DNA from 3 places in the Buttiauxella ferragutiae genome. Region 3 is predicted to be linked to each of the others. Evidence: predicted binding sites of a transcription regulator. Region 3 holds the regulator's gene; each other region holds the start of a gene.
What was found. The regulator Fur, encoded in region 3, represses iron uptake genes when iron is present. The targets are predictions, from matches to a motif close to ATAATAATGAGAACNACTATCAA.

Region 1: a site for Fur is predicted at 1,276-1,298, ahead of sufA (Fe-S cluster assembly scaffold SufA). Genes of this name have one in related genera too.
Region 2: a site for Fur is predicted at 4,636-4,658, ahead of fhuF (siderophore-iron reductase FhuF). Genes of this name have one in related genera too.

The regions. Positions count from the first base shown of each region.
Region 1 covers NZ_CP093332.1:3,130,635-3,141,104, reverse strand. Annotated here, with positions in the region: gene MNO13_RS14430 (aminoglycoside phosphotransferase family protein) at 100-927, shown strand; gene sufA (Fe-S cluster assembly scaffold SufA) at 1,341-1,709, shown strand; gene sufB (Fe-S cluster assembly protein SufB) at 1,718-3,202, shown strand; gene sufC (Fe-S cluster assembly ATPase SufC) at 3,219-3,965, shown strand; gene sufD (Fe-S cluster assembly protein SufD) at 3,940-5,220, shown strand; gene sufS (cysteine desulfurase SufS) at 5,217-6,437, shown strand; gene sufE (cysteine desulfuration protein SufE) at 6,451-6,867, shown strand; gene ldtE (L,D-transpeptidase LdtE) at 6,969-8,018, shown strand; gene MNO13_RS14390 (major outer membrane lipoprotein) at 8,091-8,327, opposite strand; gene pykF (pyruvate kinase PykF) at 8,635-10,047, opposite strand; gene ynhH (protein YnhH) at 10,044-10,283, opposite strand.
Region 2 covers NZ_CP093332.1:639,803-650,272, reverse strand. Annotated here, with positions in the region: gene yjjG (pyrimidine 5'-nucleotidase) at 1-508, opposite strand, end outside; gene rimI (ribosomal protein S18-alanine N-acetyltransferase) at 525-968, opposite strand; gene MNO13_RS03020 (DNA polymerase III subunit psi) at 937-1,359, opposite strand; gene rsmC (16S rRNA (guanine(1207)-N(2))-methyltransferase RsmC) at 1,468-2,499, shown strand; tRNA gene MNO13_RS03010 (tRNA-Leu) at 2,620-2,706, shown strand; tRNA gene MNO13_RS03005 (tRNA-Leu) at 2,736-2,822, shown strand; tRNA gene MNO13_RS03000 (tRNA-Leu) at 2,855-2,941, shown strand; gene MNO13_RS02995 (DUF1435 domain-containing protein) at 2,994-3,233, opposite strand; gene MNO13_RS02990 (GGDEF domain-containing protein) at 3,505-4,569, shown strand; gene fhuF (siderophore-iron reductase FhuF) at 4,677-5,468, shown strand; gene MNO13_RS02980 (PTS sugar transporter subunit IIC) at 5,520-6,866, opposite strand; gene MNO13_RS02975 (YbaK/EbsC family protein) at 7,308-7,766, shown strand; gene MNO13_RS02970 (helix-turn-helix transcriptional regulator) at 7,816-8,520, opposite strand; gene MNO13_RS02965 (LuxR C-terminal-related transcriptional regulator) at 8,542-9,192, opposite strand; gene MNO13_RS02960 (helix-turn-helix domain-containing protein) at 9,435-10,337, opposite strand; gene pobA (4-hydroxybenzoate 3-monooxygenase) at 10,391-10,470, opposite strand, start outside.
Region 3 covers NZ_CP093332.1:3,840,134-3,850,603, forward strand. Annotated here, with positions in the region: gene ybfF (esterase) at 1-550, shown strand, start outside; gene ybfE (LexA regulated protein) at 686-967, shown strand; gene fldA (flavodoxin FldA) at 1,120-1,650, shown strand; gene fur (ferric iron uptake transcriptional regulator) at 1,937-2,389, shown strand; gene chiQ (ChiQ/YbfN family lipoprotein) at 2,479-2,808, opposite strand; gene chiP (chitoporin ChiP) at 2,856-4,253, opposite strand; gene glnS (glutamine--tRNA ligase) at 4,727-6,394, opposite strand; gene nagE (N-acetylglucosamine-specific PTS transporter subunit IIBC) at 6,574-8,598, opposite strand; gene nagB (glucosamine-6-phosphate deaminase) at 8,934-9,734, shown strand; gene nagA (N-acetylglucosamine-6-phosphate deacetylase) at 9,760-10,470, shown strand, end outside.

The sequences.
Region 1 (10,470 bases), 710 kb from region 3:
GATTTAAGTTGAGAAAAATTTACTCAAGCTATGAGTTAGAATTGTTCACATGCCTGTCGCATTCAGTGACTTTCACGATAAGGAAGTAAGGAAAATATTATGGACATTAGCGGGTTCACACTCTGGTTAGATCGCTGGAACCTCATTCCAGATGGTACACCGTTCACAACCCATACCTCCAAACTCTTGCCTGTTGAGACAATAACAGGAGGTATGAAAGCCATGCTTAAAATCACAGATGATGCGGATGAGCAATCCGGTAATGCTCTAATGTCATGGTGGGAAGGAAATGGCGCAGCACAGGTTATTGCATATGAAAATGAAGCCATTCTTCTCGCACGCGCAATGGGGGAGGCATCACTCTCCTCTATGTCCCGGGAAAGTCAGGATGCTGAGGCGTGTCGGATTTTATGCTTTACAGCAAACAGACTTCACACCACCCCAAAACGGCCTTTACCACAACTTCCGACTCTGGCTGAGTGGTTTTGTCCTCTTCAATCAGCAGCCCAGCTGTATGGAGGCATCCTGTCGCGTAGCGCTGAAATAGCAGAAGAGTTGTTATCGACTCCACAAGAGTTGGTCGTATTACATGGCGACTTACATCATGAGAACGTTCTTGATTTCGGTGCCTCAGGCTGGCTGGCCATTGATCCAAAAGGAATCATCGGTGAACGAGGTTTCGACTTTGCCAATATTTTTACCAATCCGGATCTTGGCAATCCCATACCCCGGGTTGCTACTGTCCCAGGAATATTTAAACAACGACTGAATCTGGTTAGCGAAATGGCGGGCCTTGATAGAGAGCGTCTACTCAAATGGATCATTGCGTGGTGCGGACTCTCAACAACATGGTCACTCGAGAGCAACGAAACAGCATCCATAGCATTAGAAGTTGCAGCGCTGGCAGTGTCCGAACTGAATCAGTGAACATGCAGTCTCGAGTTAAATGCCCGTAGGCCACCTGTCTGGATCTTGCAACAGGAAGTGTTGAGGCTATTTTCACGTCACCAGATTAAGCAGAAATAGTTAAATTGTTGATGTTGCAGTAAATCGTTGTTTTCAGACATTTTAGGTTACCTATCGCATAAATCGGTATTCTCTATACATCTTTTACTTTCTATCACCTAATCATTCGCCCGGCATTTAAATCCTTCTCAATTCAGTGGCTTAAATAGCTCTTTTCACCACCTGCAAGACTTTCAGTAGGGTCTATCCTTAGTTAAGACGCCTAAAAATGCAGCATTTTTCGAATACCCCTGTTATCAGGATGTTGTATTGATAATAGTTATCATTAACATGGGGTGTAGGCTTTTAGGCGCCAAAACATTAAGAGGTGAACTATGGATGTGCAAACCGGTAGCTTCGATCCCAGTGAATTTGCCTGGAAGGGACTGACGTTGACCCCTGATGCGTGCTCACATATTCGCAAACTGGCAAGCCAGCAACCTGGATTTTTGGGTGTGCGTTTGGGGATTAAACAGACAGGTTGTGCAGGGTTTGGCTATGTACTGGACACCGTAAAAGAACCAAAACCCGACGATCTCCTTTTTGAAACAGACGGCGCAAAGCTGTGGGTGCCACTTTCAGCGATGCCGTTTATCGACGGGACGGAAGTCGATTATGTGCGCGAAGGATTAAACGAAATATTCAAATTCAACAACCCGAAAGCCCAGCACGAATGTGGCTGTGGTGAAAGCTTTGGGGTGTAGGCGGGATTATGTCACGTAACACTGAAACGTCTGAAGAAGTGCAAACCTGGGCGGGCAGCCATTCTTATAAAGAAGGTTTTTTCACCCAGTTAAAAACCGACGAAATGGCGCACGGCATCAACGAAGATGTGGTGCGGGCAATTTCTGCGCGGCGTAATGAGCCTGAGTGGATGCTGGAATTTCGCCTGAGCGCATATCGTGCCTGGCTTGAAATGGAAGAGCCGCACTGGCTGAAGGCCAATTACGAAAAACTTAACTATCAGGATTACAGCTATTACTCCGCGCCGTCGTGCGGGAGTTGCGACGATAACTGTGAGTCTCAACCGGGTGCGGTTCAGAAACCCGGCAGCAACGCCTATCTGACCGGTGAAGTAGAAGAGGCATTTAAACAGCTAGGTGTTCCGGTGCATGAAGGCTCGAATATCGCCATGGATGCGATTTTTGACTCCGTTTCTGTTGCCACCACTTACCGTGAAAAACTCTCTGAACAGGGGATTATTTTCTGCTCCTTTGGCGAGGCGATTCACGAATTCCCTGAGCTGGTGCAAAAGTATCTCGGCACCGTGGTTCCGAGTAACGACAACTTCTTTGCCGCACTTAACGCGGCGGTTGCCTCCGACGGCACGTTTATTTATGTGCCGAAAGGCGTACGTTGCCCGATGGAGCTTTCTACCTATTTCCGTATTAACGCCGAGAAAACTGGGCAGTTCGAACGTACCATTTTAGTCGCTGATGAAGGCAGCTACGTCAGTTATATCGAAGGGTGTTCAGCACCTGTGCGCGACAGCTATCAGCTTCACGCAGCGGTGGTGGAAGTCATCATCCATAAAGATGCTGAAGTGAAATATTCCACGGTACAAAACTGGTTCCCAGGCGATGGCAACACGGGTGGCATTCTGAATTTTGTGACCAAACGTGCGCTGTGCGAAGGGGCAAATAGCAAAATGTCCTGGACGCAATCCGAAACCGGTTCTGCTATTACCTGGAAATACCCAAGTGTCATTCTTCGTGGCGATAACTCTATTGGCGAGTTTTTCTCCGTAGCGCTGACTGCCGGGAATCAGCAGGCCGACACTGGCACCAAAATGATCCACATCGGCAAAAACACCAAATCGACAATTATCTCGAAAGGGATCTCCGCCGGGCATAGCCAGAACAGCTATCGCGGTTTAGTGAAAATCATGCCGACGGCGACCAACGCCCGTAACTTCACACAGTGCGATTCGATGCTTATCGGCCCGGACAGCGGCGCGCACACTTTCCCGTATGTTGAGTGCCGCAATAATACCGCCCAGCTTGAGCACGAAGCCACCACCTCGCGCATCGGGGAAGATCAGTTGTTCTATTGCCTGCAACGCGGGATAGCCCAGGACGATGCAATTTCGATGATCGTCAACGGGTTCTGTAAAGACGTGTTCTCAGAATTGCCGCTCGAATTCGCGGTGGAAGCACAAAAACTATTAGCGATCAGTCTGGAACATAGCGTCGGTTAAGGATTAAGGGAAAATTATGCTGAGCATTAAAGATTTACAGGTAAGCGTTGAGGACAAAGAGATCCTGCGCGGTTTGAGCCTTGAAGTGAAACCGGGCGAAGTACACGCCATTATGGGGCCGAACGGCTCCGGGAAAAGTACGCTTTCTGCAACGCTTGCTGGTCGTGAAGACTATGAAGTGACCGGTGGCGAAGTTCATTTTAAAGGCAAAGACTTACTTGAGTTATCGCCGGAAGACCGTGCCGGAGAAGGCATTTTTATGGCGTTTCAGTATCCGGTAGAAATTCCGGGAGTCAGCAACCAGTTCTTCCTGCAAACCGCGCTGAATGCGGTGCGAGAGTATCGCGGCCTTGAAGAACTCGACCGTTTTGATTTTCAGGATTTGATGGAAGAGAAGATCAAACTGCTGAAAATGCCGGAAGATTTGCTGAGCCGTTCAGTGAACGTGGGTTTTTCTGGCGGTGAGAAAAAACGTAACGATATTCTGCAAATGGCGGTGCTTGAACCGGAACTGTGCATTCTTGATGAGTCAGATTCCGGGCTGGATATTGATGCGCTGAAAATTGTCGCTGAAGGTGTTAACTCCCTGCGTGATGGCAACCGTTCATTCATCATCGTTACGCACTACCAGCGTATTCTTGATTACATCAAGCCTGATTTTGTTCATGTGTTGTATCAGGGCAGGATTGTAAAATCGGGAGATTTCAGTCTGGTGAAACAACTGGAGGAGCAGGGTTATGGCTGGCTTACCGAACAGCAGTAACAGCAACGCTCTGCAACAGTGGCACCACCTGTTTGAAAGCCAGGGCGATAAACGAAGCAAAGAAGCGCAGGAACATATGCAGCAAATGCTGCGTCTGGGTCTGCCAACGCGCAAACATGAAAACTGGAAATATACGCCACTTGAAGGGCTACTGAATAATCAGTTTATCTTGCCCGCACCTGAAGTTTTTACAGCTGTGCAACGCGACGAGCTGGTGCTGCCAATAGATGCGTGGCGACTGGTGTTTGTCGATGGGCGCTTTAACGCTGAGCTAAGTGACGATCTCACCAATAGCGGTTTTGACGTTATCGTTGATGAAAAGCGTGATTCTTTGCCAGCAGCCGTGCAGGGTGAAGTGTTTCTGCATCTCACTGAAAGCCTCGCCGAAAGCGTGACGCATATCCGTGTTGCGCGAAATCATAGCCCCGCTAAGGCGTTGTTATTGATGCACATCAGCCGTGGCAGTGAATTGGGTGAAATGAATACTGCGCACTATCGCCACCATTTATCTCTTGGTGAGGGTGCTAAAGCGACGGTTATCGAGCATTACGTCAGTCTGAATGATCAGGCGCATTTCACGGGCGCACGCTTGACTGTCGATGCAGCGGCAAACAGCCAGTTGCACCACTACAAGCTGGCGTTTGAGAACGCGCAAAGCTACCACTTTGCCCATAACGATTTAGTGATAGGCCAGGATGCCACCGTTGACAGCAACAGCTTCTTGTTGGGTACCGCGGTGTTGCGCCATAACACCAGTTCGCAGCTCAATGGCGAAAATACGCAGTTGCGCATGAACAGTCTGGCGTTGCCGATTAACAACGAAGTGTGCGACACGCGAACCTGGCTTGAACACAACAAAGGCTACTGCAACAGCCGTCAGCTGCATAAAACCATCGTGCGCGATAAAGGCCGGGCGGTGTTTAACGGCATGATCAAAGTGGCGCAGCATGCGATTAAAACTGACGGACAGATGACCAACAACAACCTGTTGCTTGGGCGTCTTGCGGAAGTGGACACCAAGCCGCAACTGGAAATTTACGCCGACGATGTGAAATGCAGCCACGGTGCCACCATCGGCCGTATCGACGATGAACAGATGTTCTACCTGCGTTCGCGTGGCATTAAAGAGCAGGCTGCACTTCAGATGATTATCTATGCCTTCGCCGCAGAGCTTACGGAAAGCATTCGTGACGAAGCATTAAAACAGCAAGTGTTGGCGCGGATCGGCCAACGGTTTGCAGGGGGCGAGGCATGAGTTTTTCCATAGAACGGGTGCGTGCTGATTTTCCAATTTTAAGCCGGGAGGTTAACGGGCAGCCGCTGGTCTATTTAGACAGTGCCGCTAGCGCGCAAAAACCGCAGGCGGTCATTGATGCTGAACTGGATTTTTACAGCCACGGTTACGCTGCGGTACATCGCGGGATCCATACGCTGAGCGCGGAAGCGACACAGTTAATGGAAAACGTACGCAACCAGGTTTCGCGTTTTATTAATGCGCAATCGCCAGAAGAAATCGTTTTTGTTCGCGGCACCACCGAAGGGATTAACCTGGTCGCCAACAGCTGGGGGCGTGCCAATATCCAGGCCGGAGATAACATCATTATTTCCACCATGGAGCACCACGCGAATATCGTGCCGTGGCAAATCCTCTGTGAGCATACCGGTGCAACACTGCGTGTGATTCCGCTGAATCAGGACGGCACTTTGCAACTGGATGTGTTCCCTACGCTGATTGATGAGCGTACAAAATTGCTGGCGATTACCCAGGTTTCTAACGTACTGGGCACTGAAAACCCGGTGCGAGAAATGATCGCCACAGCGCATCAGGCTGGTGTGAAAGTGCTGGTGGATGGGGCTCAGGCCATCATGCACCACACTATCGATGTGCAAGAGTTGGATTGCGATTTCTATCTTTTCTCGGGGCATAAAATTTACGGCCCAACGGGTATTGGCGTGTTGTATGCCCGTGAAGAAATCCTGCAAAACATGCCACCGTGGGAAGGCGGCGGGTCGATGATCGCCAGTGTGAGCCTGACCGCAGGCACGACCTACGCCGCGGCACCGTGGCGCTTCGAAGCGGGGACGCCAAATACCGCAGGCATCATCGGACTGGGCGCCGCGTTACGTTATGTCGATAGCCTAAACTTAACTGAGGTGAGCGAGTACGAGCAATCGCTGATGCGTTATGCGCAGCAGGCGCTAAAAGCGGTTCCAGACCTGACGATTTACGGCCCGGATCAACGTCTTGGGGTGATCGCGTTTAATTTGGGTAAACATCATGCCTACGACGTGGGGAGTTTTCTCGATAACTATGGCATTGCGGTGCGTACCGGGCACCATTGCGCCATGCCGTTAATGGCGTTCTACCAGGTTCCGGCGATGTGTCGCGCTTCGTTCGCCATGTATAACACTGAAGAAGAGGTGGATCGCCTGGTGACGGGGTTACAGCGTATCCATCGTCTATTGGGCTAACAGGGAGAAAGCCATGGCCACCATGCCCGACAAAGAAAAGTTATTGAAGAATTTCAGCCGCTGCAGCAACTGGGAAGATAAGTATCTCTACATCATTGAACTTGGCGGGCGTCTGCCCGAGTTCCCTGAAAGTGAGCGCAAAGCGGAAAACACCATTCAGGGTTGCCAGAGCCAGGTGTGGATTGTGATGCAGCAACAGCCTGATGGTGTGATGAAGCTTGAGGGCGACAGCGACGCCGCGATAGTCAAAGGGCTGATTGCTATCGTGTTTATTCTCTACCAACAGATGACTGCGCAGGATATTGTTGCGTTTGATGTTCGCCCATGGTTTGAGAAACTTGAGTTGGCTCAGCACCTTACACCTTCTCGTTCCCAGGGGCTTGAAGCAATGATCCGCGCAATCCGTACCAAAGCTTCTAATCTTAGCTAAACTCAAAGAACAGCTTTCATCCTGTAAACGCGAGGTAATTTTATTACCTCGTACGGTTTTCAGCATTCCGGCATTCCAGCCGGTGAATACAGGAATCCAGTATGAAGCGCGCGTTCTCTCAAATTACATTAATTCTTATCAGTGCTCTGGCGGTAAGCCAGTCGGCCTGGGCCGTTGACTATTTATTGCCTCCTCCTGGCAGCCGAATAATTGGCGAGAATCAAACCTATATTGTTCCTGGTGATGGTAAAAACCTTGAGGCAGTTGCTGCGAAATATAATACCGGAGTGTTACTGTTAATCGAGGCAAACAATACTGTTGACCCTTTCTTACCGAAACCGGGAAGTGAATTAACCATACCGTCGCAAATGATTCTGCCAGATGCCCCGCGTGAGGGGATTGTTATCAATTTGGCCGAGTTGCGGTTGTATTACTATCCGCCAGGGCAGAACCGGGTTGAGGTTTATCCGCTCGGTATTGGTCAGCTTGGGCGTGAAACACCAGTGATGGTGACTCGCGTCAGTCAAAAAATCCCTAATCCGACCTGGACGCCAACCGCGAATATTCGTGCACGTTCAGCCGCACAAGGTATTACGCTGCCCGCAGTGGTGCCAGCAGGGCCTAATAACCCACTTGGGCGTTATGCACTGCGCCTGGAGCAGGGCGGCGGCGAGTTTTTGATTCACGGTACTAATGCCCGTAACAGTATTGGCTTACGCGTGAGTTCGGGTTGTATGCGTATGCGTGCGCCGGATATTAAAGCGTTGTTTAGCCAGGTGGCGTGGGGGACACGGGTTCAAATCATCAACGAGCCGGTGAAATTCAGCATCGAACCTGATGGCAGGCGTTATGTGGAAGTGCATCAGCCGTTGTCGCGTAATGACTGGGAGAATCCACAAACCGTGCCGATTGCTATTTCAGCCTCGTTTGGTTCGTTTATCGACAACCCGATGAGTGACAAAGCGCAGGTAGATAGTGCCATCGCGAGGCGAGCGGGTTATCCGGTATTAGTGAATGCTGCGCAAGGTGTTCCATCACAACCCGTCAACATTACCCCGATACAGAGCGTCAGAACGACCACAGGCAGCGCGCCTGCGACAAACAGTACTGGGAGCATGGTTAGCGGGCAGAGTAGCGTGGTGATGAATTAGAGGCGTTTTGAGTGCAGGATATTCAGGCAAAAAAAATGGCGCACAATGTGCGCCATTTTAATACAAGTACTCTTACTTACGGTAAGAGTGAGCTTGGTTGTCCAGACGCTGGTTAGCGCGTGCTGCGTCGTCTTTAGCAGCTTGAACGTCAGAACGCATTGCGTTCACGTCGTTGCTCAGCTGATCAACTTTAGCGTTCAGAGTCTGAACGTCAGAAGACAGTTGATCGATTTTAGCGTTAGAAGAACAACCTGCCAGCATAGTAGAAGCCAGGATTACCGCGCCCAGTACCAGTTTAGTACGATTCATTATTAATACCCTCTAGATTGAGTTAATCTCCATGTAGCGTTACAAGTATTACACAAAGTTTTTTATCTTGAGAATAAATTTTTGATGGGAATGCACTTAAATTTGATCGTTCGCTCAAAGAAACACCGAACCGGGGCTAAAACCTAAAAAAAATAGAAAAAACAGAGGATTTTAATCGGATTCATCTTAGTAAAACACGACTTAAATAGAGCAGGCCGATTTGCTTTTTAATCAGAAATGGCTTCTAAGCCGAATAAAAAAAGCGCCCGAAGGCGCTTTTTAAGCAAATTATTCGTTCACAGTAAATTTACAGTACGTGAACAGACGCAGTATTGGTTGTGCCACTTGGTACCAGAGCACCAGAAACCATCACTACGATGTCGCCTTTGCGAGCCAGGCCGCTTTCCAGCGCAACTTCTTTACCCAGACGGTAGAAATCATCAGTAGAAGCGATTTCTTTAACCAACTGAGGAATCACACCTTTGCTCAGAACTAACTGACGAGCAGTCACTTCATTGGTGGTCAGCGCCAGAATAGTTGCGTTCGGGAAGTATTTACGCACAGCTTTCGCTGATTTACCGCCCTGGGTTGCGACCACAATGACTGGCGCTTCCAGGTTTTCTGCAGTTTCAACCGCACCACGGCAAACTGCTTCAGTAATGCGCAGTTTACGGCTGTCATGGTTGTTATCCAGACGGCTGGTCATCACGCGGTCAGTACGCTCACAGATAGTAGCCATGATGGTCACGGCTTCCAGTGGGTATTTACCTTTAGCAGACTCACCAGACAGCATTACTGCGTCGGTACCGTCGATGATGGCGTTAGCAACGTCACCAGCTTCTGCACGGGTAGGGCGTGGGTTTTTGATCATGGAGTCGAGCATCTGAGTTGCAGTGATAACAACTTTACGAGCGCGAACACATTTCTCGATCATCATCTTCTGCGCGAAGATAACTTCTTCAACCGGGATTTCAACGCCCAGGTCACCACGAGCAACCATGATACCGTCTGAAGCTTCGAGGATTTCGTCGAAGTTGTTCAGGCCTTCCTGGTTTTCGATTTTAGAGATGATCTGGATGTTTTCGCCGCCATGAGCTTTTAAATGCTCGCGGATTTCAACGACGTCAGAACGTTTACGGATGAAGGACGCAGCAACGAAATCAACGCCTTGTTCGCAACCGAAGATCAGATCTTGTTTGTCTTTTTCAGCCAGAGCTGGCAGAGCGATGGAAACGCCTGGCAGGTTAACGCCTTTGTTTTCGCCCAGGTCGCCGTTGTTCAGTACTTTACAAACAACGTTTTTACCTTCAATTGCAGTGACTTCCATACCGATCAGACCATCGTCTACCAGTACAGTATTGCCCACGCTCAGGTCGCTGGTGAAACCTTCGTAAGTCACAGCAACGATGTCGCTGTTACCTACAACAGTTTTGTCAGTGGTGAAAGTGAAAGTCTGGCCCGCTTTCAGAGAAACGTCTTTGCCACCTTCCAGTTTGATGGTGCGGATTTCAGGACCTTTGGTGTCCAGCAGAATTGCTGCTTTCTTACCTGATGTCGCCATTACGTTGCGCAGGTTCTTGATACGCTGACCGTGTTCTTCGTAGTCACCGTGGGAGAAGTTCAGACGCATTACGTTCATGCCAGCATCAAGCATGTTGCTCAGCATTTCTTCGGATTCGGTTTTTGGACCGATGGTGCAAACAATTTTAGTCTTTTTCATGACAGTCTTATCTGTAAGTTGAGAAGGATTGTGAAAATTCGGTTCCGGTCGATACGGGCGCCGGAGCGCAAACTAAAGCTGGTATTGTTCAAGTGCCACCTGGTAAGGATAGGTGACAGAAATAAAGCGTGCAGAGGAAAGTGTGCTTGCGGTTCAGCCTGCCGGTGATGTGGATTGCTTTCTAATGTAATAAGACAGTTCAATGTGCTGAAACCATTCAAGTCAGGACCTCGCATATTATAGAGGTAACTTGCAGCGAAAGGAATTAAAAACACTGTTTCAAAATCGGAATGCGCAGAAATACAGCGAAGTGTTATCAATGCGTTAATAAAATATTGCCGAGACTGGTAAGGAAAAAAGAGTGGTGTCCTGTTTTTGGCAATGGGTTTACATCCAGAAAAACGCTTCAGCTTTCTCTATATG
Region 2 (10,470 bases), 2.1 Mb from region 3:
GGTCGCGCGGCGGATGGCCCATTTGCTCAAAGGTGTAATCAAAAATCTTACGATCGGGTTTCGCGACACCGACCTGTTCGGAAATCACCAGCAAATCGAAATAATCGCGCAGACCCGTGCGTTCCAGGCGGATTTGCTGCAGCGCAGTAAAACCGTTGGTGATAATACCGATTTTTACTTTATCTTTTAACGCATTAAGCAGCGAAACAGCACCGGGCAACGGCACACAAATTTCGGCCATAGCATTGAGAAACGCAGCGTTCAGGTCACCCGCAGGCACCGACAATCTTTCCGACCAGCCCAGAAAACGCTGATGCTGTAACTGAAGCGCGCTAATAGCACCGTTCTGATAATCGACCCACAAAGGTTTGTTAACAGCCTGGTAATCCTGGAAATCTTCAGCGGTAAACGTCACGCTATAATCGAGAAACATCCGCTGTAAGCCGCCGAACGCGTCAAAGGTAAACAGCGTTTCGTCAGCATCAAATAAAATCCAGTCCCAGTTCATTTACACACCTGTCGTTTCAGCCTAAAGGTAATGCCATGATGATGGCATCTTCCCGACCCTCTTTTGTGGGGTAATAGTTACGGCGAATCGTCGCCTCGTTAAAGCCCAGGCTTTCATAAAGCGCAATCGCCGCCGTATTCGAGGCGCGCACTTCAAGCCACAGGGTAAACACATCTCGCGCTTCCAGCTCGCTGATTAAATGCTCCAGCAACTGGCGGCCCAAACCTTGTCGTTGGAAATCCGGATCGACCGCAATATTAAATAACGTCGCTTCATCCAGCACGACCTGCGTCACCGCAAACGCTGCCATTTTACCGTCAACATCGAGTCGTAAGTTCAAATAGCGTTCGCCCTCGTTACTGGCGAAGGTTTTTTCACTCCATGGGAAAGCATGGCTGCGTTGTTCGATGGCGTAAGCCAGGCTCAAGTCACTGGTGTTGAGGGAAGAAATCGTGTTCATGTTCGCAAATTTGTTGCCACAGCGCCTGTCTGGCAGCGCCATTATGATAAAGCTCGTTTAAATTCGGGGTCGCTAACTGCGCGCCCGAAATAGGGAGCGGTTCACTCACACCCAGTCGCCAGCTATTACAACGACTTTCACCTGGCAGCATTGCAGCTCGTTCCGGGGTCAGTTGCATAATCTGCTGTGCATCCAGATTCAGGCTGCGCAAAACATCGCAAACGAAAGGATCGTTTAAGTCAGGAAGATCTTCGGCGATTATCAATAACTTAACGTTTTCATGCAGCGAGACCGCGATTTCGCCCTGCAACGCAGCCGGGCGCCGCAGCTCCCACTGGGTGATGCCCAGCTGTTGTAACAACCAGTCACGTCGCAAAGGTATATGGGGCATAGCGAAACCAGGTAGAGAGTGCCAATTGGGGCGCAAATATAGCAAATTCATCGAATGTGCGCCATTAAAGCTCTATAATCCCGGTTCTGATTTCCCAGGAGTAATTTGATGACTGCGTTAACCCCGGCAAGTGAAGTGCTGCTGCGCCATAGCGATGATTTTACCGAGAGCCGCGTGCTGTTTGCCGGTGATTTACAAGACGACATGCCTGCCCGTTTCGAAACGGCAGCAAGTCGCGTCCATACCCAACAATTTCACCACTGGCAGGTATTGAGCGCTCAGATGGGCGAAGATGCACAATACGGCCTGGTGGCTGACGCCAGCAGCATTGGCGACTGCAATACATTAATTTATTACTGGCCGAAGAATAAGCCAGAAGCTCAGTTCCAGCTGATGAACATTTTATCGTTGATGCCAATTGGCAGCGATATTTTTGTCGTTGGTGAAAACCGTAGTGGTGTGCGCAGTGCTGAGCAGATGCTCGCCGAATTTAGCCCACTCAATAAAATTGATAGCGCACGTCGTTGCGGTTTCTATCATGGTCGCCTGGAAAAACAGCCGCAGTTTGATGAGAATTCCTGGTGGGATGAGTATCAACACGAAAGCCTGACCGTAAAAACTCTGCCTGGCGTGTTTAGCCGTGACGGTCTGGACACTGGCAGTAAATTACTGCTTTCCACGCTGACACCGCACACCAAAGGCAAAGTGTTGGATGTCGGTTGCGGCGCAGGCGTGTTGGCGGTAACGCTTGCTAAGCATTCACCAAAAGTCCGTCTGACTTTGTGTGATGTTTCTGCACCAGCCGTTGCTGCAAGCCGTGCAACGCTTGCCGCCAACGAAATTGCAGGCGAAGTTATCGCCAGTAACGTCTATTCCGAAGTGAATGGCCGTTTCGACATGATTATCTCAAACCCACCGTTCCATGATGGTTTACAAACCAGCCTGGATGCGGCTCACCAGCTGATTCGTGGCGCAGTACGCCACCTGAATATGGGCGGTGAATTGCGTATCGTGGCGAACGCCTTCCTGGCGTATCCGGACGTGCTGGATGAAACCTTCGGTAACCACGAAGTGATCGCTCAGACAGGCCGTTTCAAAGTTTACCGCTCCGTTGTGATGCGTGGCGTGAAGAAGCGCTAACACGTTGTTGTGCCGCTTTTTGCAGCGATTAGAAAAGCGGCACTAAATTAACTGTTGACGACGCGCAGAAAACATCTAGAATGCGCCTCCGTGGTTACAATACTTCGGTGTTGTGGGTATGCGAAGGTGGCGGAATTGGTAGACGCGCTAGCTTCAGGTGTTAGTGTTCTTACGGACGTGAGGGTTCAAGTCCCTCTCTTCGCACCATTAACCACGCAAGATATCGTTCGCACTGCGCGAAGGTGGCGGAATTGGTAGACGCGCTAGCTTCAGGTGTTAGTGTTCTTACGGACGTGAGGGTTCAAGTCCCTCTCTTCGCACCAATGCGAAGGCGATATCAGATAAGATTTGATTTGCGAAGGTGGCGGAATTGGTAGACGCGCTAGCTTCAGGTGTTAGTGCTCTAACGGGCGTGAGGGTTCAAGTCCCTCTCTTCGCACCAATTCTTATCACCCTCTTCTGGCTTCACTCTCGTCATTCTCTGTTTCACATCCCTATTTCATAGCTTCCAGATTCATCATCGCTAGTGCAAGCCCACTGGCAAATGCAACGCATGATGGCAACAAGACAAAATGACGTAACCGTTTATGGTAGAGCATTGCCGTCGTCACCAATAATCCCAGCACAATCAGCACTCGCCACTGACTAAAAGAAAGATCCAGATACAACAATGCGGCGACAATTCCTCCAGGTATCAACACTGCCCACGCACTTTCTAACTGCCGTTGTAACATTATCTCTATCTCATCAATTGGTAATGATAACCAATATCATATGATATAATTTCTCGTTTGTCAGCGCTTGTGTAGATTCTGTTTTACATTAGAAATGTTTAGCATTCCTGATCACCAGATGACATATATTCATTAAGGTGATAGATTGAGCGACGATTAAAAATACATAATTAACAGTCAAATAATTTCCTTAAGAAATCACTTTCCTATCTATTTTTATAATATTATTCAACAGCATAATGTTGAGTTCGAGTAAAAAGAACTATCTGATATGACAGCAACAACCTGGCGCGCTTTACTCAAAGGGAAACATCAACTCTCGTTGCGTTTATTTTTATTACTGAACGCGTTTTCTGCGGGATTTAGTATGGCGTCGCCTTCTGCCCACACTCAGCACCTTACCTTACCGATTATCATGGTGTTGGTGATAAGCCTCTGCTGCCTGCTCTGGCAGTTTTTTAACAAAAAAACACTGATCAACATTAACGCTGTTTCGTTAATAATTGGCTCACTTTGGGCATGGCATATCTATATAAAAGTCAGTGTGATGCCGATTAAAGATCTTAATTTTCTAATTATTGCCTTACTGGCGATATTATTTATTGGCTCAATCTCTTTTATCAATAACATACAAGCATTTATCGCCTCATGCTTGCCGGTAACGCTAATGATTTTATGGCTCGACCACGGGAATAATTGGCCGAGAGTTTTATATTCGGTGGCCCTCCCGGGCATTGGCATTATCATTCAGAATATCATTCAGCAACGTAATGATAATTTTACTCGTCGTTTAATGGATAAACTACTCGAAGAGAAAGAAACTCTTAACGATTTGAGTATGTTAGATCCCCTTACCGGTCTGTATAACCGCCGTGGTTTTCAAAATCGACTTGAGACAGTGTTAGCCGTTGGAAGCGGCACGCATTTCGTCTTGTTGCTGGATATCGATCATTTTAAAGCTTACAACGACAACTATGGTCATAGCATGGGCGATCAGGCTTTGATACATGTCTCTGCCGCCATTCGCGATGCCGTTCGTTCTCGCGATATTGTCACCCGTTATGGCGGTGAAGAATTTATGGTGTTGCTGACCGATGTGGATGCCGAGCAGGCTTTGCAAACCGCTGAACGTATCCGCCAACGGGTTTATGATTTAAAGATCCCACACTTGTTTAATGACGACGTGGCAACCCATGTGACGGCCAGCATTGGCCTTGCCGTGCTGGAACAGCAAAACATCGAAGAGGCCTTACGGCAGGCTGATAGCGCTCTTTATCGAGCCAAACGCCAGGGTCGTAATAGCATTTTTGTCAGCGAATCGCTGCTGCCTGCCTGAGCAAAAATCCCCCATCAGAACACGCGCACAAAATAGCCTTGCTAAAGGCTTTGCCTATAGATAGGATTGGCAATCATTATCATTTGTATTAGTGGTCTTGTTTGTCGATGGCTTTTCAGTCTTCCCAGTTTCTTGATGATTTTGCATGGCACTCGCCATTTGCTACCAGCTCACAGCCAGAGCTGGCAGATGAGCTGCGTGCGCATTTCATCACCCATCGACCTTATTTTAATGACATCATCAAATTCAATGAGCCCACTCCGGCAACCAGCCAGACGTTGTATCAATGGGCCCAACCCGCTGCGTTAACCTCGCTTCTTGCCTGTTACAGTGACCATATTTATCGCAACCAGCCGCAACTTGCCCGTGAGGGGAAACCGCTGAAATCACTGTGGGCGCAATGGTATCTTGGCCTGCTGGTTCCACCGCTGGTGATGGCGCTGATCACTCAGCCCCGAGCGCTGGATATCGGCCCACAACATATTCATGTCGAGTTTCATGAAACGGGCAGAGCCGCCACTTTCTGGATAGACGTTCAGGAAGATAGAGTGGCAACCACCCAGCCGTTGCAACAACGCCTTGAGAAACTGCTGGTTGAAGGGCTAATGCCGGTCGTTGAGGCGCTGGAAAACAGCGGTGAGATCAATGGGAAACTCATCTGGAGCAATACTGGGTATTTGCTAAATTGGTTTTTTGGTGAGCTGAGAGAGTTGCTTGATGATGCGACAATCGCTGAATTGCGCCACGCCTGTTTCTTTGAAAAACAACTGCGCGATGGCCAGGATAACCCCCTCTACCGCACTGTAATCCTGCGCGAAGGTTTGTTGGTACGCCGCACCTGCTGCCAGCGCTATAAGTTGCCTGATGTACAAGGTTGTGGCGACTGTACCCTGAAGTAATAAAGCAAAACGGCGGGTTTCCCCACCGTTTCATCTCACTCTTTCATTTCATTAAGCAGCCTGTTGGCTCTCTTCGCCAGAGGCTTTCTGAGCTTCTTCCGCTTCCTGCTCCAGCAACTGCTTCTCGTACACCTTAAAGAACGGGAAGTAGATGATGGCGGAAACAACAGCCAACAGAATCACCAGAATCGCCGCACGGAAATCCCAGCCTAATGCCCATGCAGCACCGATTGGCGCGGGTGCAGTCCATGGAACCACTGAAATCACACGGCCAATCAAATCCATCTTCATAGCACCCCATGCCAGCACGGCGTTAACCATTGGTGCCAGCAAGAATGGAATAAAGAACACTGGGTTCATTACGATTGGCGTACCAAAGATGACGGGTTCGTTAATGTTAAAGCAAGTTGGGACAATACTCAGACGGCCAATGGAACGCAGGTGGGCAGATTTACTCCGCAGATAGCAAATCACCAGACCCATAGTGGCCCCCGAACCACCGACAACAATGAAGAAGGTCCAGAATGCTTCCATGAAGATGTGTGGCAAAGGTGCGCCTTGTGCCAACGCGCTCTGGTTCATCCCCAGGTTGGTCAGCCAGAACATTTGCAACATGCCGGAAACAATCGCCGCACCGTGAATCCCGGCAAACCACAGCAAGTGACCAATCAGCACCGCCAGCAGAATGGCCGGCAATGAATCAGCAGCAGATACCAGAGGTTTAAACACCGACATAATCGCTTGCGGGATTAACATGTCGAACTGCGACTGAATCAGCAGGCTCAGCGGGTAGAGTGTCAGAACCACAACCAGCACAGGAATCAGCAGATCAAAGGAGTTTTTGATCATTGGTGGAACCTGGTCCGGCAGCTTGATCCCGATATTGTGCGCTTTCAGGAAGCGCATCATTTCAACACAGTAAACCGCCACCAGAATCGCGGTAAAGATCCCCGTCCCGCCCAGGCTATCCATCGGCATCACACCTTTGGTTTTCGGAGCCGCCACCAGCAGGAATGCCATTAGCGAAAGCATCGCACACATGAACGGATCCAGGCCGTGCGACTTCATATAATGTTTACCGAGGTTATAGGCAATCGCCGCACAAATGTAGATAGACATAATGCCCATCGTCATATCAAACGGCGTCAGAATTTGCCCTTCAAACTGTTTTGCCATATCCAGCCATGCACGAGCAAAGCCCCAGGTGGTGGTTGGCGAGAAAGGTGGATAGGCGAAGACCAGCAGGAACGAACCGACAATCATGAATGGCATCGCAGAAATAAACCCATCACGAATCGCCATAACGTGGCGTTGTGATGAAATTCTTCCCGCGACGGGACTCACGTAGTTTTCTACAAAGCGAAAGATCAGATTAAAAGCGGCATGATTCGATGACATAGCAGTGCTCCTGTCAGGCTTTCAACGCGAATGTTACAGCGGGAAGAATATCGCCGCGTAACAATCCGTAATTTATATAATTGATCCCCGTAGCCGGGACCTTTTTAGATACAGCTTTAATGTCTAAAACACTGGCAGGGGCATCAGTGGCACAGCATAAAAAAATAGGTTTCATAGGCTGCTCTTATTATTGGGTACAGGTGTGTGACCGTTTCAGTATTCATCGCCTTTTCTTACTCTGCAACCGGTTACTGAAACCGGTTGCAGTGATTGTGAAGAAGATCCAGAAATCACTGAAACTTTGAGTTGTTTAGCTATTTCACATCACAGCATTGGCTATTGACGGTATGTATTCATGACACATAGAAATTATGCGTTCACTGGTTTACATATAGCACAGCCTTATGCCAAATTATTTGCGGCCAAGAATGGGAGAAAAGCATGAGCCTGCAGTCAGTCCGGCAATTCTTTGCCGAAAACGCCCCGGATATCGACATCATCGAATTAAACCAAAGCACCGCCACCGTTGCTCTGGCAGCCATGGCCCATAACGTTGAACCGGGCCAAATTGCTAAAACATTGTCGTTGAAAGTTAAGGATCAAGTCGTGTTGGTTGTCGCGAAAGGTGACGCACGCCTGGATAATAAAAAACTCAAAGCGGCTTTAGGGGCAAAAGCCCGCATGCTCAGCAGCGATGAAGTGGTTATCTGGACAGGTCATCCGGTAGGCGGGGTTTGTCCGTTTGGCCTGGAAAATCCGTTAACGGTTTACTGTGATATTTCACTAAAACAGTACGAAGAAGTTTTACCCGCAGCAGGAGCGATTCATAGCGCAGTGCGTATTTCCCCGGCTCGTCTGGCTGAACTCACAGCTGCACTTTGGGTCGATGTCTGCCAATAATCAGATGACTGAGGACGCACTAGCGAACCTCAGTCATCACTAATTTTCTTCATATCCCCTGGTGATACGGAGGCAAATTCAGCTCCTGCATCCCATGTACACTGATCATCCATGCATACATTTCGGCGTCCGTTTTCAGCATCAGGCGGCGCATAGCACTGCTTTTTTGTGCACTGATGGTTTTGTAACTTTTCTCGAGCAGAGTCGCAATTTGGGTCAGTTGCCACCCTTTGCTAAGCAGCCGTAGAACACGACGCTCTGAAAAAGTTAAATTGGCATTCGTCACCGTAATATCGGACGTATTAACCGCTTTTTCTTGCAAAAGAAGCCGGCTAATTCTTTCGGTTTGACCACCGCTATTAAAGACATGTTCGATAATACGGCTCATCGGTTCATGTAAAGAAAGCAATGCTGTTTTGGCCGTCAACAACCGTTCAATGGCAATATTCACCAAGTTCACGGGAAGCGTGAAAACCCACTCCACTTGCCGGTGCTGATTTTGTAATTGGTTGAAGAAATCACAGGCTTCGAAGATTTCCTGCAACGTGCTATCCAGTTCAATAACCACCACATCGATCTGCAGCAATATTTCTGGCCTGATATCTAAATAGTTTTCACAAAGAATGAGCGATGATTTCTCAGCGCGTTCCTTCATCATAAACTGAAGGCCTTCTCTCATCATTGGCCGCTTGCTAACAACTAACGCGCGGCAAAATGGGTTACGCAAAAAGACCTTTGCTTTGCTTTCCTGCATATTTATCTCCTTTTAAAACTTTCACTTTCCTAGCAGTGCGCAACCCAGGACATGGAGATCTTTCTCACACTGAAGGCCGAGTTTTTCCATCGCATGTCTTTTATGTGCGCTCACCGTTCTGATATCGCGTCCTAAACTTTGAGCAACCTGGCTGACGTTGTGCCCAAGAAATAACTGCCCTATGACCTGAACTTCGCATACCGTCAGTTCACCTGAAATTGTCGTATCCAGAATATTCTTGATCATCGGGCTGGAAAGCATCGATCTGGAGGAAAAAGACTTTATAATTAAATCGGTGAATGTTGAGGATGACTCGTATTGAGAAATAATCACCCGCGCACCCAAAGCAGAAATATAATTCAACACGCTAAGTTTATGATTTCGTGTGTAAGCAACAATTGCAGCGCCAGGTTGCACTGTACGGCACCAGTTAATAAACTTTATCTCCTCAGCGAGTTGAGTAGATGACTCGCTAATATTCAAGATAACAAGTGAGTCCGTGGCTTTTAATACCTCTCCATAAGCCTCATCAATCCTTTTGATATTGCTCACTAATTTATGAATTTTTGGCATGGATTTTAATCGATGTACAATTCCTGCTGCCGTTAACACGCAGGGTACAACCACCATTATTTTTCCAGGTAAACTATTTGTACTAAAAATGTTTTCCATATCATTCCTTTGATTAATGCATTCATATTATTTAAAATATGACCGATGATTCACTCATACATTAAACATATAAGTGCTTTGAACAACAAAAATACAATAGTTTATTCAGATGGAAATTTAAATTAGAAGGAGTTTTTTATGATGAAATAATATTTCAAGTTATGATCTTATTTACAAATAATCTACAAACTACAAAATAATAGTCAGTGTGACTAAATAACGATTTAAATTTAATTAAACAATTACCTTCCTTCTATTAAAGACGCTTTCAATTCACGCATCGGATGTTGACGAAAATCCTTTGGCGTCGTACCCGTATAACGGCGGAAAAAACGCGAAAAATAGGTCGCATCACTAAAGCCAAGATAATCAGAGATCTGGCTGATCGTCATGCTGGTATACAGCAACCTGCGTTTGGCTTCGAGCAACACGCGTTGATGCAGGACATTCAGAGCGCTACAGCCATAGAACTCATGGCACAGGGTATTCAGGTGCACACTTGATAAACCGATTTCGCTGGCATAATGCGTGACCAGCAACTGTTCACGATAATGACACTCAACCAGTTGATTAAATTGATGAATCACCGCCCGTTTTCGCTCGACACGCGAACTGCTGCCTGGTACCGGAGCACATTGCCGATTGAGCCAAACTAAAAGCGCGCTGATTAATGAATGCAGCATCATGTCACGGGCTTCCCCCGCTCCTTCATACTCACTTTGTAAGGTACTAAACAGTGTATTAATTTGCCTGTTCGAGCCTTTCACCGGCACACACGCCGCCTGCTTAAGTACCTGTAAAGGGCGGCCAAATTGCTGCTCAAACTGGGCGATTAACGGAGCTGAAAACGAAAGCGAATAACCCTGAGTCCCCGGTGAGAATTTAAAACCGTGCACGCACAACGCAGGTACCACCTGAATACACGCCTGTCGCACATGATGCTTAACGCCTTCAATATCTATCTCCACCTCACCTTTGTGCAAATAAAGTAATTGAACCAAATCCGCATGCTGATGAATGCGAATGTGCCATTCATAAAGGCTGCTGCGGCTTTGAATCGATTCGCAATGCAGCAAATCTGCTGCAGGCCAGTTCCGGCTTTCACCATATAGTTTAAATACCGGAATACTGGCATTCAGATTCATTACGTCCTCTTTTTAAGCATAAGATCCACAGACTAATAGTGAATAAGTGTAGTTTATTCAACGGGCTCGAACGGTAAACCGACGTAGTTTTCGGCGATAGTCGTCAATCCAGCGCGTGAGGTCAGATAATACT
Region 3 (10,470 bases):
AGAATATGGCTTTGAAAAAGCAATCATTATCGGCCATTCCATGGGCGGTAAAGTTGCGATGGCTCTGACAGCTATTGCACCTGAGCGCATTGATAAACTGGTGCTGATTGACATTGCACCGGTGGATTATCAGGTACGCCGTCACGATGAAATTTTCGCGGCTATTAATGCAGTCAGTAGTAGTGGAGCGAAAACACGTCAACAAGCCGCTATGGTGATGCGTGAGCATCTGAACGAAGAAGGTGTGATTCAATTCTTGCTGAAGTCATTTGCTGACGGCGAGTGGAAGTTTAATGTTCCGGTATTGTGGGAACAGTACGAGAATATTGTCGGCTGGCAAGCTATCCCAACCTGGAATGAACCGGCACTGTTTATCCGTGGTGGTGCATCCCCTTATGTTGACGAATCACACCGCGAAACGCTGCTTGCGCAATTCCCTCAGGCGCGCGCTCATGTGGTTGCCGGTGCCGGACACTGGGTTCACGCCGAAAAACCTGATGCTGTTTTGCGCGCAATCCACCGTTTTATCGACGCAAGTGCCGCAAACTGATTAAAAACAAACCGACTGGCTGTTAGATGCAGCTAACGCGTTGGCGCGCAAGCCATGCTGATGTATGATTGCGCGCTAAAATGCGCCAGAGCACCCCGCTCCGTGCCACCTGAATTCCCTGTCAGTAGTCTAATCATGGCAAAAGAACAAACGGACCGTACTACATTAGATCTGTTCGCGGACGAGCGTCGCCCCGGGCGGCCAAAAACTAATCCGCTGACGCGTGATGAGCAACTGCGTATCAACAAACGCAACCAGCTCAAGCGCGATAAAGTACGCGGCCTGAAGCGAGTGGAACTGAAGCTCAATAACGATGCAGTAGATGCACTAAATCATCTGGCTGAAGCGCGCAATATCAGTCGTAGTGAGTTGATTGAAGAGATTCTACTCGCGCAACTGAAGCAGCATCTCAGTTAGTTGAAAGGCTATATGCACGGAATACGATGTTGCAGTCTGTGCACAACAGGCTGATAGCAGTTTCCGCACCGCAATGTGTTCTGCTATGATTGCCCTATCTGTGGCCAATTAGCAGCCACCATACCATTAAGTATCAAGAGGTTATTTTACTCATGGCAATCGTAGGCATTTTTTTCGGCAGCGACACTGGTAACACCGAAAATATCGCGAAGATGATTCAAAAACAGCTCGGTAAAGACGTTGCTGAGGTGCATGACATTGCTAAGAGCAGCAAAGAAGACCTGGAAGGCTTCGACATTCTGCTTCTCGGCATTCCAACGTGGTATTACGGTGAAGCGCAATGCGACTGGGATGACTTCTTCCCGACTCTGGAAGAAGTTGATTTCAACGGCAAACTGGTCGCCCTGTTCGGCTGTGGTGACCAGGAAGACTATGCAGAATACTTCTGTGACGCATTGGGCACTATCCGTGACATCATTGAGCCACGCGGTGCTGCTATCGTCGGTCACTGGCCAACGGCGGGCTACCATTTTGAAGCCTCTAAAGGTCTGGCTGACGACGATCACTTTGTCGGTCTGGCTATCGATGAAGATCGTCAACCAGAACTGACTGCTGAACGCGTTCAGAAATGGGTCAAACAAGTTTCTGACGAGCTGAACCTGGCAGATATCATCAACGCCTGATTCTGGATGTGACGCAGCTTTTAAACGGGTTGCGTCACATTGATAGATTATTCCGATTAAAATAATCGCTACAAATTTTTAACTTTTCGGTTTGTCCCTGTACAATGACCCCCTGGCTAAATAGCTAACAAGGCAATTAAATCGCGACTCAGCCGCCATTTTTTAGCTTGATTATGAATAATACTTGCGGTTTCCATTTAGAATCTGCAGTTCTATAATGAGACGCATTCATCTTAACGCTCACCCTGAGTCCGAGCGATCCGTTAAGCAACAGGACAATTTCCGCATGACTGACAATAATACCGCATTGAAGAAGGCCGGCCTGAAAGTCACGCTTCCGCGATTAAAAATCCTTGAAGTGCTACAGGGTCCGGTGAACCATCATGTCAGTGCGGAAGACTTATACAAACGTCTGATTGATATGGGCGAAGAAATTGGTCTCGCCACAGTTTATCGTGTACTAAACCAGTTTGATGATGCAGGCATTGTCACTCGTCACAACTTCGAAGGCGGCAAATCCGTATTCGAGTTAACTCAACAACATCACCACGACCACCTGATTTGCCTGGACTGCGGCAAAGTTATTGAGTTCAGTGATGATTCAATTGAATCTCGTCAGCGTGAAATCGCATCACGCCATGGCATCCGTCTGACCAACCACAGCCTGTACCTTTACGGTCACTGCGCTGAAGGTGATTGCCGTACCGACGAGAATGCACACGAAATCAGCGAAAAGTAATCCGCATATCTGACATTCTGAACCAGATGTCAGGTATAAAAAAACCGGTGAGGAAGCTCACCGGTTTTTTTATTGCCTGAATTCACAGATTACTTGTTGTTCGCACGAATCTCTTGCCAGATTTTATCGCACTTGGCTTTTACCGCCTGGTCGTTACCAGTACGAGTGGCCTGAATACAGTTTTGATAATCCAGGGTGCGCACCGTTTCTTTCTTCGCAAATTCCTGGTGTTCCTTTTCCTGACCCAGCACGTTTAACACGCTCTGACAGGCCTGAATTTTATCAGGATTCCCTTCTGCGGTATTGATACAGGCGCTATAGGCTTGTTTCAGTTTTGTATCTTCCGGTGCCGTTTTAGAGGGTTGTGCGCAGGCGCTCAAACCTAAAGCCATGACCGTAACCAAAATGATTTTTTTCATGCTCGATATCCTTTATAAAACCGGGCGCTTTCACGCCCGGAATCGAATCAGAAGATGGTGAACGGTGCGATGACGATGAATTTCACGTCACGCTCATCCTGGAAGATGTTGCCGTAACCACCGCCCCAGCTTGGGATGTCGGAGTGGTTGTCGTATTGAGTGAAGTGCAGTTTGAACAGAGTGCCTTTCGCGCGCCCATCCTGAATGGTGTACAACGCATCAAGGCTGTACGCCGATTCTTTCAGGCGATTGTCAGCATCGTAGTAACCGTCAGTGGTTGGTTTAGAGCTTGGTTTTGCATCCCATGCGTAAACATACGAAGCACCTACAGCCCAACCAGCCAGATCCCAATTGCTCAGGTCATACATGGCACCCGCGAAGATGGCTTTTTCACCATTGGCGTTGAAGTCAGAACGGTTATCCCACCAGATATCCAGACGACCGTTTGACGATGCGTAAGTTGGGGTCATACGTTGCAGGAAGTAGCCCTGCTGGCCATCAGCCTTGACCATGGTACCTTCGAGGCGCAGGTCAACCTGGCCCACTTTGTAGCCGAATGTCAGAGCCTGCAACCATGCCGTGCCGTCATACAGATCGTTAACGCTGCCATCAGAGACTTTGTCACGCGAACCGTAGAACTGGTAGCTGGTAGACAATGGGCTGCCAGCTACATCAAATTTGTAGCTTGCTTTAGTGAAGTATTGGTCGATATACCCTTCTGCCTGACCGAATGCCGCTTCAAGAATCAGATCATTTTTGAAGTCATACTTCGCGCCCAGCGAGTGCAGATACTCAACTTTGGTGTTCTTATCGTTCTGATAGAACTTGTCCATCTCCAGGTGCCACGGAGCTTTATACTCATTGGTCCACATGTAGGAGAAGCTCAGAGCACCGGCATCGGCATAATCAAAGTTTGCCCCGGCTTCAGCGCCCTGGTAAGTACCAGGCATGAAACTCCAGTGTGGTGCTAATAAAGATTGCCCTGTTGGCTGGATGTAACCCGCACGGGCCCAAACCGGGCCGTATTTGAATTTAGCTGCGGCTTTATAAAGGCTTATACCGCTCTTATCGCCGGAATAATCTTCATCGTAAGCTTTGTTTGAAGAGGAAAATGCGATTTCGTTCGGGTGGCCGCTGTCGCCATTTTCTGCCATTTCGATAGCAGTAAAGGCGGCGATATCCAGACCAAACATGTCAGCAGCATAACCGGACTGGAAGTCCAGATTGGCGTTCCAGGTAGCGTGAGAAAGGTTAGTTTCATATTTATCTGTCGTAACATCTTTACGGTCACGTTCACGCTGCCAGTAATAAACACCACCGGTCAGTGTTGAATCATCAAAAAAACCTGCTGCACTTGCCTGAGGGATAACAACCAGTCCAGAAAGAGCCGTGACGCCTGCAATAGCAAGGGCCAGCGCACTACGTTTGCCACTAAACGTACGCATATAAAATTCCTCTTTGACGTATAAATAATCGCCGGACGTTAAAAGACGTCAGATAGCGAAAAAAGTAAAAATGCCTAACGGCTAAAGCGGTTATAAATATTTTCCCGCATTTACTGCTCCCCATAAGACTATTTTTCGCGACGCGAATTATCAACGACTTTGTAAGAGTTCATTCCGATATTATGACAGAGAGCACATAATTCATGAGTATTTGTAACAAAAATCAACTGTGGAATTTTATGTTTATAAATCAACAAATATTGATATAAACCACCATATGAGAGCGCTCACATGATAAAAGAAAGGATTTATTATGTTCCGAGATTGACCAGCCAGAGAATTCCCAGGGAAATATAAATAACATTAATTCGCATCGCGAATGTAAGTAAATATTTAATCCTGTGATTATTAAGCAAAAAAAAACGCCGCGATTTGCGGCGTCTTTGTTACATATTGACTGCGTGTATAACTAATTACTCGCCTATTTTGGCCCAGGTATCACGCAAACCAACGGTGCGGTTAAACACCAGTTTTTCCGCAGTTGCCAGACGGCTATCAAGGCAGAAATAACCTTCACGCTCGAACTGATACGCTTTGCCTTTCTCAGCATTTTGCAGGCTTGGTTCGACGAAACCTTGCTTAATCACCAGAGACTCTGGGTTGATCGTTGCCAGTAAATCTTCCGCCGCACCTGGGTTAGCCACGCTGAACAGACGGTCGTAAAGGCGAATTTCAACTGGCAAGGCGTGTTCAGCACTTACCCAATGAATAACGCCTTTTACTTTACGGCCATCAGCCGGGTCTTTGCTTAATGTGTCCGGATCGTAGGAACAATGCAGCACGGTGATATTCCCGGCTTCATCTTTCTCAACACGATCGGCTTTAATCACATAAGCATTACGCAGGCGGACTTCTTTGCCCAACACCAGACGCTTGTACTGCTTATTCGCTTCTTCGCGGAAGTCAGCACGATCAATGTAAATCTCACGGCTGAACGGCACCTGGCGGCTACCCATTTCTGGCTTGTTCGGATGGTTTGGCATGGTGACCATTTCCACTTCGCCCTGCGGGAAGTTTTCAATAATCACTTTCACCGGATCGAGCACTGCCATCGCGCGCGGGGCGTTTTCGTTCAGGTCATCACGAATACATGATTCCAAAGCAGCCATTTCAACGGTGTTGTCTTGTTTGGTCACGCCAATACGCTTACAGAACTCACGAATAGAACCGGCAGTGTAACCACGACGACGCAGGCCAGAAATGGTTGGCATACGTGGGTCATCCCACCCTTCCACTACTTTCTCAGTCACCAGCAGGTTCAGCTTACGCTTAGACATGATGGAGTATTCGAGATTCAGGCGAGAGAACTCGTACTGACGCGGGTGCACAGGAATAGTGATGTTATCCAGCACCCAATCGTACAGACGACGGTTGTCCTGGAACTCCAGCGTACATAAAGAGTGAGTAATACCTTCCAGCGCATCGGAAATGCAGTGCGTGAAGTCGTACATCGGATAGATGCACCACTTGGTACCAGTCTGATGGTGTTCAGCAAATTTGATGCGATAAATAACCGGATCGCGCATCACGATAAATGGTGATGCCATGTCGATTTTCGCACGCAGGCACGCAGTGCCTTCAGCAAATTCACCGTTACGCATTTTCTCGAACAGCGCGAGGTTTTCCTCGACGCTACGATCGCGGTATGGGCTATTTTTCCCAGGTGCGGTCAATGAGCCGCGATATTCACGGATCTGCTCTGGAGTCAGTTCGTCAACATACGCCAGACCTTTATTGACAAGCTCTACAGCATAGTTGAACAACTGATCGAAATAATCGGAGGAGTAGCGCACATTGCCTGACCAGTGAAAACCAAGCCATTCAACATCGTGCTTAATTGAATCTACGAATTCGATGTCTTCTTTTGCTGGGTTAGTGTCATCGAAACGCAGGTTGCACTGCCCTTGATAATCTTGTGCGATACCAAAGTTCAGGCAGATGGATTTTGCATGGCCGATATGCAGATAGCCATTTGGCTCTGGCGGAAAACGGGTGCAAATGCTGGTGTGCTTACCATTAGCCAAATCTTCATCAATAATCTGGCGAATAAAGTTAGTTGGGCGGGCTTCTGCCTCACTCATCGCGGGTTCCTCTGTGCAAAAACTTCAGTTATCGGCACATGATCTTATAAGCAAGCGTCGGAAACAACCTTTTGTTGAATAAATAAGGGGATCGGGAAGGGTCAAGCTGGAGCAATAAAAAAGCGGCTGGAGAAAATACTCTCCAGCCGCTAAAGGCACAATCTATGACTCAGGAGCGATTATTTGCCTTTAATTTCGTACAGAGGCGTTTGCCCCGCAACCACTGAACCTTGCGCCTGAATAACCAGACCGCTGTAGTCATCAATGTTGCTGCAAACAACCGGGCTAATCATGGAGCGAGCATTTGCGTTCAGGAAATCAAGGTCCATTTCCAGAATCGGCTGGCCTGCAACCACTTCAGCACCCTCTTCTACCAGACGAGTAAAGCCCTGGCCGTTCAGTGCGACAGTATCAATGCCCATATGGACAACGATTTCTGCACCTTTTTCGGTTTCCAGACAGAACGCGTGGTTGGTATTAAAGATCTTAACGATAGTACCGGCAGCTGGCGCGACAACCATTTTCTCGGTTGGCTTAACAGCAACACCATCACCTACTGCTTTGCTGGCGAAGGCTTCATCTGGAACTTGTTCCAGAGCAACCACATCACCCGTTACTGGAGAAACCAGAGCGGCGATGGTGACAGCGTTTGGTACAGCCTGTGGTTTTGCAGTAGCTGCGGCAACCGGTGCAGCTGTAGCGCTAACTGGAGCCGCTGCAACATCACCTACCGTTTTCATTGCGTTAGCAATTTTCTCAGCGACGAAGCCGACGATGATTTGCACGCTGGTTTTGTTCAGACGGATAACACCGGTTGCACCCAGGCGTTTAGCCAAAGATTCGTTAACCAATGAAGAGTCTTTTACGTTCAGGCGCAGACGAGTGATACACGCGTCGATGCCTGTCAGGTTAGCTGAGCCACCCACAGCAGCGATGTACTGACGAGCCAGCTCAGAAACATCTTGATTGCTATTGGCGCTAACATTCACGTCCTGACCATCAGTTTCATCACCTGCAACAGCCAGTTCACGCCCTGGGGTCAACAGATTGAATTTGGTGATAGTGAAACGGAACACAACGTAGTAGATAGCGAAGAACACCAGGCCTTGCGGGATCAGCATGTACCAGTGTGTCGCCAGTGGGTTACGGGAAGAAAGCACCATATCCACCAGACCCGCACTGAAGCCGAAACCAGCAATCCAATGCATGCTTGCTGCGATAAATACGGAGATACCCGTCAGCACTGCGTGAATCAGATACAGAACTGGGGCCACGAACATGAAGGAGAATTCCAACGGTTCGGTGATACCAGTAAAGAAGGCAGCAAACGCACCCGCCATCATGATACCCATGACTTTGGCTTTGTTTTCAGGACGCGCACACTGGTAAATTGCCAGCGCAGCACCTGGAAGACCGAACATCATGATTGGGAAGAAACCAGCCTGGTAACGACCTGTGATACCCACAATACCGGTACCTTCAGCGATAGATTTAGCACCGCCAAGGAACTTAGGAATATCGTTGATACCCGCAACGTCGAACCAGAATACGGAGTTCAGCGCGTGGTGCAGACCCACTGGAATCAGCAGACGGTTGAAGAACGCATAAACACCTGCGCCAACAGAACCCAACTTCTGAATGTGCTCACCAAAGTTTACCAGGCCGCTAAACACGATTGGCCAGATGAACATCATGATAAAGGCAACAGCAATCATCACGAAGGAGGTGAGGATTGGAACCAGGCGGCGGCCGCTGAAGAAGGACAACGCTCTTGGCAGTTCGACACTGCTGAAGCGGTTGTACAACTCTGCGGAGATAATCCCCACCATGATACCAACAAATTGGTTCTGAATTTTAGAGAACGCAAACGGAACCTGATCCAGCGGAATATGCTTGATCATGGAAACAGCCGCTGGCGAACAAAGTGTGGTCAGAACCAGGAAACCGACAAAGCCGGTTAGTGCAGCAGCACCATCTTTATCTTTGGACATACCGTAAGCCACACCAATGGCAAACAGCACACCCATGTTATCAATAATTGCAGCACCAGATTTGATGAACAACGCGGCTAATGCGTTATCACCGCCCCAGCTCGTTGGGTCAATCCAGTAGCCAACACCCATTAATATGGCTGCGGCTGGTAATGTGGCAACCGGCACCATAAGTGCGCGGCCAACCTTTTGCATGTAACCAAGAATACTCACGTTAATTCCCCCTATGAGACCCCGTTAAGGCTCGTTCAAAGCAGTTTTATTATTGTTTAACAAACCTTGAAAGCATGGCGAAGATTCACCAACCTTCTGAGTGTGTGAAAAATTAATTCGTATCGCAAATTAAACACCCTTTTTTTGTGATTAAAATCACCAAATATTGTTATTGCACTCCCCTTTGGCTAGCTATCGACTAAAACTTATTTTATCATCCGAAAAATCAAGACGGATTGATGCCGTTATGACCAGGAAGAAACTGGTTTACCCTTAGAGGGTTCGGATAATCAATCTGGCGACATCCGTATTTCTATTAACTTATGAGGTGAATGATGAGACTGATTCCCCTGGCTACCCCGGCTCAAGTAGGCAAATGGGCAGCACGCCATATCGTTAAGCGTATCAATGCGTTTAATCCGACAGCAGATCGTCCTTTCTTGCTGGGTCTGCCAACCGGCGGCACGCCTCTTGAAGCGTACAAAGCGCTGGTAGAGATGCACAAAGCGGGCCAGGTTAGCTTTAAAAACGTCGTCACCTTTAACATGGATGAATACGTTGGTCTGCCAAAAGAGCACCCGGAAAGCTATCATACGTTCATGCACCGCAATTTCTTTGATCACGTTGATATCCCAGCGGAAAACATCAACCTGCTGAATGGTAACGCCGAAGATGTTGACGCCGAGTGCCGTCGCTATGAAGAAAAAATTCGTTCTTACGGCAAAATTCACCTGTTTATGGGTGGCGTAGGCAACGATGGTCATATCGCGTTCAACGAACCGGCATCTTCTTTGGCATCCCGTACTCGTATCAAAACGCTGACTCATGACACCCGTGTTGCAAACTCCCGTTTCTTTGGTGGCGATGTCTCTCAAGTGCCAAAATATGCGCTGACTGTTGGCGTGGGCACGCTGCTTGATGCAGAAGAAGTGATGATTTTGGTTCTTGGTCATTTGAAAGCGCAAGCGCTGCAAGCGGCTGTGGAAGGCAACGTGAATCACATGTGGACCATTAGCTGTCTGCAACTGCATCCTAAAGCAGTGGTAGTTTGTGATGAGCCGTCCACCATGGAACTGAAAGTGAAGACGCTGAAGTACTTCAATGAACTTGAAGCAGAAAATATCAAAGATCTTTAAGTAATAGTCATTACCGGGGGTACCTATGTTTGCATTAACTCACGGTCGGATTTATACCGGCCATGAAATTCTTGATGATCACGCGGTAATTATCGCGAACGGCCTGATTGAACGCGTTTGCCCGCGCTCAGATCTCCCAGCGGGTATTGAGACTCGCGATGTGGGCGGTGCAATCATCGCCCCCGGTTTTATTGATGTGCAGTTGAATGGTTGTGGTGGTGTGCAGTTCAACGATTCAGCCGATGCGGTGACCGTTGAAACGCTGGAAATCATGCAGAAAGCCAATGAGCGTTCTGGCTGCACCAGCTATTTACCAACACTGATTACCAGCAGCGATGAGCTGATGAAGCAAGGCGTGAAAGTGATGCGCGAATACCTGGCGAAATATCAGCACCAGGCACTCGGTCTGCATCTTGAAGGCCCATGGCTGAATATGGTGAAAAAGGGTACGCACAACCCAAGTTTCGTGCGTAAACCTGACTCCGAACTGGTCGATTTCCTGTGCCAAAACGCAGATGTGATCACCAAAGTCACTTTAGCGCCAGAAATGGTGGCACCAGAAGTCATTAGCAAATTGGTCGCTTCTGGCATTGTCGTTTCTGCCGGGCACTCCAATGCAACCGTAAAAGAAGCCAAAATTGGTTTCCGTGCGGGAATTACCTTCGCAACCCACCTTTTCAATGCGATGCCATATATCACTGGCCGTGAACCGGGTCTTGCAGGCGCAATTTTTGAT